DNA from 3 places in the Colwellia psychrerythraea 34H genome. Region 3 is predicted to be linked to each of the others. Evidence: predicted binding sites of a transcription regulator. Region 3 holds the regulator's gene; each other region holds the start of a gene.
The links. Region 3 encodes LexA, which represses DNA repair genes until DNA is damaged. Its sites were predicted from a motif close to TACTGTATNNNNATACAGTA; they were not measured.
Positions count from the first base shown of each region.

Region 1: the regulator LexA is predicted to act here: its motif matches at 1,998-2,017, upstream of CPS_RS11960 (LexA family protein).
Region 2: the regulator LexA is predicted to act here: its motif matches at 2,896-2,915, upstream of ruvA (Holliday junction branch migration protein RuvA).

Region 1 covers NC_003910.7:2,789,552-2,794,256, reverse strand. The annotation lists gene CPS_RS11970 (slipin family protein) at 1-400, opposite strand, end outside; gene CPS_RS11965 (NfeD family protein) at 384-1,748, opposite strand; gene CPS_RS11960 (LexA family protein) at 2,033-2,446, shown strand; gene CPS_RS11955 (Y-family DNA polymerase) at 2,434-3,690, shown strand; gene CPS_RS11950 (hypothetical protein) at 3,885-4,256, shown strand; gene CPS_RS11945 (hypothetical protein) at 4,334-4,540, shown strand; gene CPS_RS11940 (VOC family protein) at 4,598-4,705, shown strand, end outside.
Region 2 covers NC_003910.7:2,202,038-2,206,742, forward strand. The annotation lists gene CPS_RS09380 (transporter substrate-binding domain-containing protein) at 1-67, shown strand, start outside; gene aspS (aspartate--tRNA ligase) at 217-2,022, shown strand; gene ruvC (crossover junction endodeoxyribonuclease RuvC) at 2,188-2,715, shown strand; gene ruvA (Holliday junction branch migration protein RuvA) at 2,956-3,591, shown strand; gene ruvB (Holliday junction branch migration DNA helicase RuvB) at 3,628-4,641, shown strand.
Region 3 covers NC_003910.7:237,652-242,356, reverse strand. The annotation lists gene CPS_RS01090 (TonB-dependent receptor) at 1-547, opposite strand, end outside; gene lexA (transcriptional repressor LexA) at 1,390-2,025, shown strand; gene coxB (cytochrome c oxidase subunit II) at 2,591-4,150, shown strand; gene ctaD (cytochrome c oxidase subunit I) at 4,162-4,705, shown strand, end outside.

The sequences.
Region 1 (4,705 bases), 2.6 Mb from region 3:
CATCTAATTCGTGTTGACCTAATACCGAACGCAAGGTGGTTTGAGCTAATTGTGATGTGGCTTGTAAGTAATTTTCGACATTGATTATCGCTTTTTGTGAGTCGATAACTCGGAAATAAATAACAGCATTTACTCTTACTGATACGTTATCTCGACTGATGACATCTTGGCTTGGTACATCCATTACTACGGTTCGTAAATCAACACGAACAATCTGTTGAATTAATGGAATAATAATCACTAAACCAGGCCCTTTGACTTTGTCAAAACGTCCAAGAAAAAATACTACACCACGTTCATATTCACGCAAAATCCTAAATGCACTTAGCAGTAATGCAATTAATAGAATAATGACCACAACGGTGAATATTTGTTGGGTATTATTAAACACAACGTCCATGATTGTTCTCCTCTTCTCTACAAGGGATGGTAATTAAGGTTAAACCATCAATGGCTTTAATCTTAACGGCTTGGTTTTGTTTAACGGGCTGTGTAAATTCTGCCGCCCAACGCTCACCATTAATTGTCACAAAACCTTGATGAGTAAAACTTGCTTCGGCAAAAGCAATAGCGCCAATCAATTCTTCTTGTCCGCTTACGATTTTGTTCTTTCTTTTTCGCCACATTAATCCCAAGGAAAGCACAAAAAATAGTATTGATACAAAGGCAAAAGCAGCAATAAGAGGGAGTGAAATTTGATATTGCGGTTGCTCAGTATCGATTAAAAAAATAGATCCGAGTACAAAAGCAATAGTGCCCCCAATACCAAACACGCCAAAACTAGGCATGATAGATTCAATGATTAGCAAACTTATCCCTACGAGTAACAAGGCAAAACCTGAGTAATTTAAAGGTAAAAGTTGAAAAGCATATAGCGCAATCAAAAGCGAAATTACCCCAGTAATTCCTGCTACCCCTACGCCGGGACTATAAAACTCCAACACTAAACCATAGATCCCTATAAGCATTAAAATATAGGCGATATTTGGATTGGTGATCGTGGCAATAAAGTCATTACGCCAATTGGGGGGGACCGCTTTTAGTTGTGTGTTGTCTGTTGTCACCTCAGCAAAATGATGTTCTGAATGCTTTTGCTTTATGATAGTGGCAAATAACGCTTCGGCTGTTGGTACAATAAAGTTAATAACATTTTCAGCGAGCGCCTCTTCTGCAGTAAGGGTTGCCGCTTCAGAGACGGCTAATTCAGCCCATTGTTCATTCCTGTTGCGTAGTTGTGCTAACGAACGGATATAGGCAATGGCATCATTTAATACTTTTTTTTCCATAGCTGAAGGTGATTTGTTTTTTTTATCTTCACCTTGATTTGACGCTGGTGGGGCTATACTGACTGGCGTAGCGGCACCTAGGGTAGTTGCTGGCGCCATAGCGGCATAATGACATGCGTATAGCATATAAGTGCCCGCGCTTGCCGCACGTGCACCTTGAGGATAAACCAAACAAGCAATGGGTATTGTAGAATTTAATATCTGTTGATTTATCTCTCGTAGACTTGAACTCAGACCACCGGGTGTATCTAGCTTTATGATCACTAACGGAATGCTTGAATCATTATTAGCTTTGGTTATTTCTGTGACGAGGTACTCACTTACCGCTGGTCCGATCGCACCATCGATTGAAAGCACAGGTACTGTCCACTTACTTTGGTTAAGCGGGGGGCTTAACTGTGCATTGCCATATTGTTGAATAAGCAAAATAAAAGTTATAAGAAACAAAATCTTTTTGAGCATCTGTATTTCCAACCTTCATCCTTATGTTCAGTATAGTTCTAAATCTGAGTTTTTTGATCACATTTAACAACAAATGAAAGAGTAAAGTAGGGTGCTACAAAGTTAAAATAATTACGCTTGTCACATGATAGTCACTGCATGTAAGTCGATGGCTTAATAATATTTAGGGTTTGCTGTCTGAATTTAATAAATCATGAGAAAAACTCGAATTATAGACTCAGTACTTCATAAATTAAGTAAATCGCACTATACTGTATATAATTACAGTATAGTGCGGTTTTCATATGAAAGTTATTCCAATATATGCCGAAGCTGGTATTTCAGGCTTTGAATCTCCAGCAGCAGAATATAAAGAATTAGGCTTATCGCTTGATCAATTAATCATAAAACATCCCAATGCTACCTTCATTGGGCAGGCTTCTGGCCAATCAATGAAAGGGGTAGGAATATTTGATGGCGATATTCTTATTGTCGACAGATCATTAACCGCTAGAAATGGTGATGTTATTGTGGCTAATTACAACGGTTGTTTCGTCTGTAAATTGATCGACAAGGTGCAAGCTAGGCTATTATCAGCCTCTGCTGATTTTGCGCCTGTCTCAATTACCCCTGAAGATGAATTTTCACTAGAGGGCGTTGTTACTCGCTCTATTCGTCTACATCATAAATCTCCAGAGTTAGCGGCATGTATGCTTTAGTTGATGCAGTATCATTCTACGCAAGTGCTGAAAAAGTTTTTGACCCCAGCATACGTAATAAACCCGTTGTTGTTTTAACTAATAATGATGGTTGTATCTGCGCTGTCTGTCCGATTGCAAGACGCCTTGGTATTCCAAAATTTATACCGTACTTTCAAGTTAAATCATTGCTTGAAAAGCATGGCGTGGTTGTTCGTTCTTCAAATTATGAGTTGTATGCGGATTTGAGCGAACGAATGATGAATGTCATCGGCCGCTTTTGTGATAACCAGTATATATACAGCATTGATGAGTCATTTTTATATTTTGATCATTATGAAAGCTGCATAAATGATTGGCACGAATATGGACATAAAATAAGAAAAGCCATTTGGAAAGAAACGAGACTTCCCGTCGGTGTTGGTTTTGGTGAAACAGCAACACTGTCAAAAGCGGCAAACCATGCAGCCAAAAAACTCTCTGGTTTTAATGGTGTAGCCGTTATTAATAGCGCAGTAAGCAGAGACAAAATACTCAAGCGCATGGCGGTAGATGAGGTATGGGGCATCGGGCGAAAAATATCGAAACGATTAGGGCTTGAGGGTATTAACAACGCCGCGCAGTTAGCAGAGCAAGATCCTAAACATATACGAAAACAATTTAGCGTAGTAACTGAAAGAACCGTGAATGAATTAAACGGCATCAGTTGTTTGTCTTGGGATGAGGTGAAATCACCCAAAAAAGAGATTTTCTCAACACGAAGTTTTGGACAGCGCATTACCACAAAAAATGAATTACGCTCTGCGTTGGTAACACATGCAGCCATTGTAGGAAGGAAAGTGAGAAGACAAAATTCACTCATTAAAAAGTTAATGATATTTGCCTCTAACTCGCCGCATGATGACTTGTATTACAAGCAATCCATGGTTTTTCCATTTATCATAGCGACTGAAAATACCTGTGAAATGGCGCGCGCGGTAAACCAAGTTATTGATTCTATATACAAAGCAGGAATAAAATTTTACCGTTGTGGTGTAGGTGCAATCGAATTAAATAGTAAAACGTTTATACAACCAGACTTATTTATGCCCGATCACACTAATAGTAACGTAATGAAATGCTTAGATAATGTGAACCACAGATACGGAGATAGCACCTTAAAGCTGGCCGCTGAAGGGCATCATGAAAAATGGCAAATGCGACGAGCGTTTTTAAGCCCTCAATACACCAGTCAGTGGCGAGACATTCCTAAAATACAGTGCTAGTCGTTATGACCAGAGCATTTTATAGCGTTTAGATAAATATCTATTGCTTAATATTTTTCTCAATTTAATTAAAACACACCATTTAATACGATTGGTATAACCTATGATTTAGTGTAAGTTATTTAATATTCTAGGAAATAAGGTTTCTGATACATCAACATAATAAGCGATTGTGTTTTTTAATAAGGCTGAATATGAATCAAGTTAAGGGTTTTACTTTATCAATTGTGATAGTCATTATTTCATTTGTCATTTCCGCGTTTTCTGCGGGACTACTTGCTGATTTAGCTGGTGTTTGGAAAAAACCGATTATAGGGGCGGTTGCTGCTTTTTGTGTGGTTATTGTTGGTTATGCTACAGCACCTAGCCATAAGCGACTGGCATCAGCTATTTGGTTAATTGTAGGCGCTATTTCAGCGTGGTTTTTAGCGGGTGATTCATATTACCCAGAAGATTATGAACACGCATATCAGCTTACGATAATTCCTTTACTCGCAACCTATCTTAGTGGACTACTTGCCTTATTACTCTGTATAATGTGGCACAAAAATAGAACAAGAACATAAGCTTGGACACGCAACCCTTGGCTATGGTCTACTTCATTTCATCATTTAGTCGACTAGTATCAATAAGAGGATTCTAAATGGATAGTGCATCAATAATGCTTTGGAGTGTTTTGTTTGGTGGTATAGGTATTGGCTATTTCATGTATGGTAGGAAGCAAAGAGCTATTGTTCCTTTCTGTATCGGTTTATCACTTTTTGTCTTCCCATATTTTATGTCTAGTGTAACTATGTTGCTTATTGTAGGTGTTATTTTAGTGGCGATACCTTATTTTATTAAAGTCTAAGCGTCACTACGATTAACCTTGTAACCAAGCTTTAGTCATAAAACTGAGGAGTATAAGATGAAATTAGGTGCATTTTCGGTAAGTTTGGCGGTAAGTAACATTGAAGCATCAAAAGTGTTTTATCAAAAGGTCGGCTTCGAAGTCATTGGTGGTGATCAAACTCAA
Region 2 (4,705 bases), 2.0 Mb from region 3:
TAAAATTGCTGATACCATGATGTACAAGGTAAAAGCTGCCGGTAAAAATCATTATATTTTTAACTAAAACCCACTTGTAGTGCTTTAATTTACCCATCCGCTTGTTCTGGGGTGACATTAATAATCTTTGCTTTATAATATGCCCAAAATTATCGTAACAAACGTAAAGTAGCGTTTGTTAATAAGTTTAATAGAATTGGTATAAGGCAAAAATACATGCGTAGTCTTTATTGTGGTGAGGTGAACGAATCTCACATTGGACAAGAAATAACTTTATGTGGTTGGGTTAACAAACGTCGTGATTTAGGCGCCGTGATCTTTTTAGATTTACGTGACCGTGAAGGTCTTGTTCAAGTTGTTTATGATCCTGATTTACCTGAGGTGATTAAAAAAGCCAACACCTTACGTAATGAATTTTGTGTACAAATTAAAGGTAAAGTTCGCGCTCGTCCTGAAGGCCAAGTAAATAAAGGCATGAAAACGGGTGGTATTGAAGTACTTGGTCTAGAACTTACCATTCTAAATAAGTCAGCGCCATTGCCTTTAGACTCTAATCAAGTCAACTCAGAAGAACTTCGCCTTAAATACCGTTATTTAGATTTACGCCGTGTTGAAATGACTGAACGTTTACGTTTCCGCGCTAAAGTAACTTCTGCAGTGCGTAGTTCACTTGAGTCTCAAGGTTTTTTAGATATTGAAACACCGATACTAACAGCGGCTACTCCTGAAGGTGCACGTGACTATTTAGTTCCTAGTCGTACTCATAAAGGTCAATTTTTCGCTTTGCCACAATCACCACAATTGTTTAAACAATTATTGATGATGTCGGGTATGGAACGTTACTATCAAATAGTTAAATGTTTCCGTGATGAAGATTTACGTGCTGATAGACAGCCTGAATTCACACAAATAGATATTGAGACCTCGTTCATGAGTAGTGATCAGGTAATGGAAGTAACGGAAAAAATGATCCGTGAATTATTCCAAGAGTTGCTTGATGTTGACTTAGGTGAGTTCCCGCGTATGCCTTACTCTGAGGCAATGACACGTTTTGGTAGTGATAAGCCAGACTTACGTAACCCATTAGAGTTAATTGATGTTGATGATATTTTAAAAGATGTTGAATTTAAAGTATTTTCAGGACCAGCGAACGATGAAAATGGCCGTGTTGCAGTAATTTGTTTGCCTCAAGGTGCAGCTAAATTCTCACGTAAGGGCCTTGATGAATTAACCAAATTTGTTGGCATTTACGGCGCTAAAGGTATGCCTTGGTTAAAAGTGAATGATATTGATGCGGCTCTTTCAACAGGTGTTGAAGGTTTGCAGTCACCCATCTTAAAATTCTTATCAAGTGATGAAGCTATCGCTTTATTAAAACGTACAAATGCGAAAACAGGCGATATTATTTTCTTTGGTGCAGACCAATATAATGTTGTAACTGAATCTTTAGGTGCACTTCGCCTTAAATTAGGTGAAGAACTTGATTTACTTCAAGGTGAATGGAAACCTCTTTGGGTAGTTGATTTCCCAATGTTTGAAGAAGTAGATGGCCATATGCATGCTATTCATCATCCGTTTACTGCACCGACTAATTTAACCGCTGAGCAGTTAGAAGCAAATCCTGTTGGCGCTTTATCAGATGCTTATGACATGGTCTTAAATGGCTGTGAACTTGGTGGTGGCTCTGTACGTATTCACAATCAAGATATGCAAGCAGCAGTATTTAGAATTTTAGGCATTAGTGATGAAGAAGCAGAAGAGAAATTTGGCTTCTTACTTGAAGCGCTACAATATGGTGCGCCGCCACATGCTGGTTTAGCCTTTGGCCTAGACAGATTAGTGATGTTAATGACAGGTGCAAGTTCAATCCGTGACGTAATGGCTTTCCCAAAAACCAATACAGCGGCTTGTCCATTAACTAACGCACCGGGTAAAGCTAACCCTGAACAGTTAAGAGAATTAGGCGTTGCTGTTCTTGAAGTAAAGAAAGCTGAAGAGAACAAAGACGAAGAACAAGCATAATTAGGTAACCGTTTATCAATAGATAAATGATAACTACTGTTTGTTATGATTACTGTATATCAGTAATGTTAATGCAGCTATAACGTATGTTTTAGCTGCATTTTTTATGGCATTAATATAACTTACCTCTATTGAAGAATAAGATATCAATCAAAAGGCTCGCTGTTGACAATAATATTAGGAATTGATCCTGGTTCACGCTTTACTGGTTACGGCGTTATCAAACAAGAAAAGCAACGTTTTACCTACCTTGGTAGTGGTTGCATTAAAGCGATGAGTCAAGGTGAAGATTTAGCTTCACGTTTGCAAACAATTTTTGCTGGCGTATCTGAGTTAATTATTCAATTCAAGCCAGATATGTTTGCCATTGAACAAGTTTTCATGGGGGTGAATCCTGGCGGAGCTTTGAAACTGGGCCAAGCACGGGGTGCAGCTATTGTTGCGGCAACCAATTCAGGGTTAACCATCGCAGAGTATTCAGCAAGACAAATTAAGCAAGCTGTTGTAGGTACAGGCGCAGCAGATAAAAACCAAGTACAGCATATGGTAAAAAGTATTTTAAAGTTACCAGGTACTCCTCAGGCAGATGCTGCCGATGCCTTAGCGGTAGCACTATGTCATGGTCATAGTCATACCAGTGCCGCCATATTAGCCGGTCAAGCTACAAAAATCGTTAGAGGGCGTTTACGCTAACCCGCTTTTCTATAAATCCCCATCAGCATAGCCGTCATTCCCGAAGTTTCTGATCGGGAATCCAGAAAGATTAGTTCTCAGTCGTGTTTTTGTCTGTGAAGCTAAGCCTCTGTGTTCTTCGTTGTGAGTTATTTCGTTTTAAATATTAGGCAACGTCAGCAAAATTCAACTAGGTCACTTTACTGTATAAATATATAGTGGTAGTATCTGATTCATTAATAATAGCCTTTGGTACTTGTTGTGATTGGTCGTTTACGTGGCATGCTTGTGGAAAAAAACTCTCCTGAAATATTAATTGAATGTGCTGGCGTGGGCTATGAAGTCACCATGCCAATGACGAGTATTTATGCCTTACCTGAGCTTGAACAGCAGGCAACTATTTATACTCACTTTGTTGTACGTGAAGATGCTCAATTGCTTTATGGCTTCGCCAATAAAGTAGAACGTAAGTTATTCCGGTTATTAATTAAAGTTAATGGTGTAGGTCCTAAATTAGCGTTAGCTATTTTATCAAACATGTCTGCTGATCAATTTGTTAGTTGTGTTCGTCACGATGATATTAGCGCCATTGTAAAAATCCCGGGTGTTGGTAAAAAGACAGCAGAGCGTTTGCTTATTGAAATGCGTGATCGTTTGAAAGATTGGCAAGCACAACAAATACACTTAGTTAGTGATGATGGCGTGATACCAGAACAACTCTCTGCTGAATTGAGCCAAGAAACTACTTTTGTTAATGATAATAAAGGCGATGCTATTAACGCTTTACTTTCACTTGGCTATAAACAAGTACAGGCAGATAAAGCGGTTAAATCCGTATATAATCGCGGTATGTCTAGCGAAAACATTATTCGCGATGCATTAAAATCAATGATATAGCCAACGGATTAATCACATTTTGAACTTAGGTAACCTATGATAGAAGCAGATCGCTTAATTGAACCAATTGCTTCAGTAGAAGATGAAAGGGTAGATCGTGCTATTCGTCCTAAAATGCTACAAGATTATACGGGGCAACAGCATGTTAAAGCGCAAATGGAAATATTTATTCCAGCCGCAAAAAATCGTGGCGAACCTTTAGATCACTTACTCATTTTTGGCCCTCCAGGTCTTGGTAAAACCACTTTAGCTAATATTGTTGCCAATGAAATGGGCGTAAATATTCGCACTACTTCAGGACCGGTATTAGAGAAAGCCGGCGATTTAGCGGCGCTGCTAACTAATTTAGAAGAAAACGATATTCTTTTTATTGATGAGATACATCGTTTAAGTGCTGTGGTTGAAGAAATACTTTATCCTGCAATGGAAGATTATCAATTAGATATTATGATTGGTGAAGGACCGGCAGCGCGTTCAATCAAGTTAGACTTACCCCCATTTACACTTATTGGCGCTACCACACGAGCAGGTGCATTAACGTCACCCTTACGTGACCGATTTGGTATTGTTCAACGGTTAGAGTTTTATAATGTTGCAGACTTATCAACTATTGTCAGCCGTTCGGCACATTTTTTGAACTTAACAATAGATGAGGAGGGGGCATTTGAAGTTGCACGCCGCTCTCGCGGCACGCCACGTATTGCTAATCGTTTATTACGCCGAGTACGTGATTATGCCGATATAAAATCGCACGGGGTGGTTAATCAACAAACTGCCGCTGCTGCGTTAGACATGTTAGAAGTTGACAGTGAAGGCTTTGATATTATGGACAGGAAGCTATTACATGCCATTATTGATAAATTTATGGGTGGACCTGTTGGCTTGGACAATGTTGCTGCAGCCATTGGTGAAGAACGAGAAACTATAGAAGATGTAATAGAGCCTTTTTTAATCCAACAAGGCTTTTTGCAACGTACTCCGCGTGGCAGAATAGCAACAGATAGAGCTTACCAACATTTTGGTATCACTAAAGATCAAACTAAAGACTAAGCCCCATAGTTTTTGCTCTTCCTTATAAGTTGTTATTTTATCCGTCAGTGTCTATGCTGGCGGA
Region 3 (4,705 bases):
CATAAGTTGCTTTGACACTACCCGCTAATTTAAAACCATTAATAGCAAAAGGTTTCGCCGTTTCAATATTAACCGTGGCGCCAATACCACCTGACTGTACCGTCGCTGATGATGTTTTATGCACATCTAGGGTTTTTACCATTTCGGCAGCAAGCGTATCAAAACTAAAATCACGACCTGGATCTTCAGAGGCTTGTTGTCGACCATTAACAAGTACTGTATTAAATTGTGGACCAAAACCACGCACGGTGATTTTTTGACCTTCACCACCCGATCTATCTATCGAGACGCCAGTAATACGTTGTAATGATTCTGCAAGGTTAGTGTCCGGAAACTTGCCAATATCCTCAGCAGAAATAGAATCAACTACGCCACTAGCTTCACGTTTTGTGTCTAAAGCGCGACCAAGAGCGCCTCTAATGCCTGTAACGGTGATTTTTTCAACGTCTTTTTCAGCTGTTTTACTGTCTTCAGCATGCGCTTGCACTGAAGCTGTTGACGCTAAAATTGCAATAATTGCTGTCGATAATGTATTTTTTTTAAACATGTTATCTGTCTTCCCCAAATCATTTTTATTATTTATGGAAAGCAGACCTTGACCACTCAATGTTGCAACTAACTCCGTATCCTCAAGTAAAAGTTTAATGGCTTGTTCAATAGAATAATTGCCAGTTAACTTATTTGCCGTTATATCACTTACTTTATCAAGTGAGAAAATGAGCGTTAAGTCGGCTTGCTCTGCAAATTGAGTGAGCGATAGATCTGCTCTTTGCTGAGGAATATTGAACGAATAGGTATTACTTAATTCAGCACTTTGAACATATGGAGCACACGCTAAAGCGAGTGTTGCTGCTATGCTAGCTGAGTTAAATTTTCGTTGTTCAATAACCTCAACAGTAAGTTTTTCACTTACAAATATTAAAGACGATTGAACAAGTTTTTTCCGCCAGTGCATCGGTAACCTTTTGTTATTTTTAGTGCGTTAATGTAGCCAAACTTAAAATCATTCTGACAAAACTATATTATATTTACTAGTTAATAATCTATGTGCTGGATATAGATGATGAAAGCTAAATTATGGTCTGGTAATAAAAATAGGGCTATATAAACGAGTATATACTTGGTTAAATTTACACGTGTCAAACCACCCTGTTGTCAATTAATAGCTTACTAACCATAAACTTAATTATTAGTAGTCATGTTGATAATTCATATAAAGTCAGCTGTGAACAACAATATACTCTCATGAAAACATAGGTAGATAATCATAATGTGAGGTGATTTCTGCACGTAAACAATAATTAGTTAGATATACCTAAGCGGGGCTTGCCTTTCATCACATCCTGTATATACTACCAGTAATACTGTGTAAATTTACAGGCTAAAGCTATGATAGATTCAACTACCGAATTACGCCCACTGACTAAACGACAGCAACAGATTTATGATTTAATCAAAGCAAAGATTCAAGATACAGGCATGCCACCTACACGTGCTGAAATCGCTAATTTTTTTGGTTTCAAATCAGCTAATGCCGCCGAAGAACACTTAAAAGCTTTAGCAAAAAAAGGCTACATTGAAATGCTTGCAGGCACTTCTCGTGGCATTCGCTTGGTTGAAGAAATGCTTGAAGCAGAAGGTTTACCACTGATAGGGCGAGTTGCCGCCGGTGAACCTATTTTGGCGCAAGAGCATATTGAAGAACATTATAAAATGGATGGTAATTTATTCCATCCTGCTGCCGATTATCTCTTGCGTGTAAATGGCGAAAGCATGAAAGATATCGGTATTCTAGACGGCGACTTACTTGCTGTGCATCAAACTACTGAAGTACAGAATGGTCAAGTTGTTGTTGCCCGTGTTGAAAATGATGTCACCGTAAAACGTTTCAAACGTGAAGGAAATGTTGTCTATTTGCATGCAGAAAATGAAGACTTCTCTCCTATTAAAGTCGACTTAGCTAATCAAGAGTTTAATATTGAGGGTATCGCCGTCGGTATTATTCGAAGTGGACGTTGGATGTAATCCATCATAGCCACTGTTACAGCATTCGTCATATTTATTACCTAATTACTGCGTAATAAATATGGCGTTTTTATTTATCTTCAATATTTTCCTTTCTAAATTTCCACGTGATTTTCTGTAATTCTTAAATCCCTTTATTAGATTTAATCAAAGCTAGTCCCAGTAGAGCTCACACTCTCTTTAGAGCTATTACTCCATTGAATTAAATGGCTTTTTTATAATTCCTCAGTTATAAAATGTTTGACCTAGATCAATTTTTAGCGTAATTCTATAAATAGTAACGCATACAAAACGAACATAAAAAGAATAAAAAGACGTCTGTTTGCTAATCCTGTCACACTAGTTCACTAGTACTATGACTGATTACTCTTTTACGTCGATAATTAACTTGATCTCTAAATTATGTATATTCGTCATGAACCGTTCTATATAGCGCAACCGTGGCTAAACCGAGCTCTTGTTAGTTGATAAAAATAATAATAACAACAACAGATATTCAGTTCAGTGAGTTATGAAGTACATTGCTGCACATCTGTTCTCTATCATTGAAAAGAGGAGATGCCGTGTGGGGAAACATAAGCTAATTTGGCTAGTGTTGGTCAGCCTATTTGCCAATTCAGCCTGGGCAGAGACGCAGTTAAACCTAACTAAAGGGGTTACTGCCGTTAGTAGAGACGTATATGATTTACATATGCTAGTGCTCTATATTTGTACTGCTATCGGTATTTTAGTTTTTGGCGCTATGTTTTGGTCGATTGCTTTTCACAGAAAATCTAAAGGTGCAAAGCCTGCTGATTTTCATGAAAGTACTAAAGTAGAAATTTTATGGACAGCAATACCCATTGTTATTTTAATCGCCATGGCAGTGCCTGCTACACAAACACTGATAGCGATGGAAGACAATGAGAACTCTGATGTTACGATTCAAATCACGGGCTCGCAATGGAAATGGCATTACAAATACTTTGACCAAGATATTGAATATTATTCTGTGCTTTCCACCCCTCGCGAGCAATACCAAAACCAACAAGAAACTAGCGCCATCAAAGGTAAAAACTATTTACTTGAGGTTGATAAGCCGCTTGTTATTCCTGCTAATAAAAAAGTTAGATTTTTAATAACATCTGATGATGTTATCCATTCATGGTGGGTGCCTGCTTTTGCCGTTAAACAGGATGCTAATCCAGGATTCATCAATGAAGCCTGGACTAGAGTCGAAGAACCCGGTGTCTATCGCGGTCAATGTGCCGAGTTATGCGGAAAAGATCATGGCTTTATGCCCATAGTTGTTGAGGTAAAATCAGCTGAAGATTATGACATTTGGCTCAATGAACAACAACAACGTATCGCCGCTGCAGCAAGTGCCGAACAAGACTCATTAAACGCTTCTGTATCAAAAGAAGAACTTATGCAATTAGGTGAAACAACTTACACAGCCTACTGCTCAGCTTGTCATCAACCAACCGGTTTAGGTTTGCCGCCGGCCTTCCCTGCATTAAAAGGTAGCCCTATAGCTACAACGGGTACGATAGAAGAGCACCTCAATATTGTCTTTAACGGTAAAGCGGGCACAGGTATGCAAGCCTATGGCAAACAATTGAGTTTAAAAGAGATAGCCGCAGTCGTCACTTATGAGCGAAATGCTTGGGGCAATGATACTGGTGATATCGTGCAAGCCTCTGATGTAAAGTCTGCTGTTGATAACACATCACAAGATGCTAAAGGAGTCGTCACAATTGAAACTAACGTTGAAGATGCGGTAGAGACAATGACTGAAGAAGCACCCGTTGAGGATTTAGCTAAAGTGTATAGCCAAGATGAATTAATGGCTATGGGCGAAAAAGTTTATATGACAGCTTGTGTTGCTTGTCATCAACCAACAGGTGCAGGATTACCTCCAGCATTTCCTGCGCTTAAAGGCAGTTTGATTGCAATGGGGGATATCGCTATTCATTTAGATATGGTGCTTAACGGTAGTAAGAAAAATCCTGCCATGGCTGCTTTTGGTAGTCAATTAACCAAAACCGAAATAGCCGCTGTTGTGACTTATGAGCGTAATGCTTGGGGAAATAATACCGGTGATTTAGTACAACCTGCAGCTGTTGATGCTGCTAGTGCGAAGTAGGGGGATATAAAATGACCACAGACGTTATAGAACAAGATTCGCACGACGAACATTATGGTGACCATAAAATGACAGGCATAAAACGCTGGCTTTATACCACTAACCATAAGGACATCGGCACCCTGTATTTATGGTTTGCTTTTATTATGTTTTTAACTGGTGGCGCTTTAGCTATGGTGATCCGCGCTGAGTTATTTCAGCCAGGTCTGCAAATAGTTGAGCCGGACTTTTTTAACCAATTAACAACTGTCCACGGGTTAGTTATGGTGTTTGGTGCCATTATGCCTGCATTTACTGGCTTCGCTAACTGGATGCTTCCTATGATGTTAGGTGCCCCAGATATGGCGCTACCTCGTATGAATAACTGGAGCTTTTGGATTCTTCCCTTTGCCTTTGCTATTTTACTTGGCTCTTTCTTTATGGAAAGTGGCGCGCCTAATTTTGGTTGGACCTTCTACGCACCATTATCAACGACCTACTCTAATGGCAGTACTGCTTTCTTCGTTTTTGCTGTTCATATCATGGGGATTTCTTCCATCATGGGGGCGATTAATA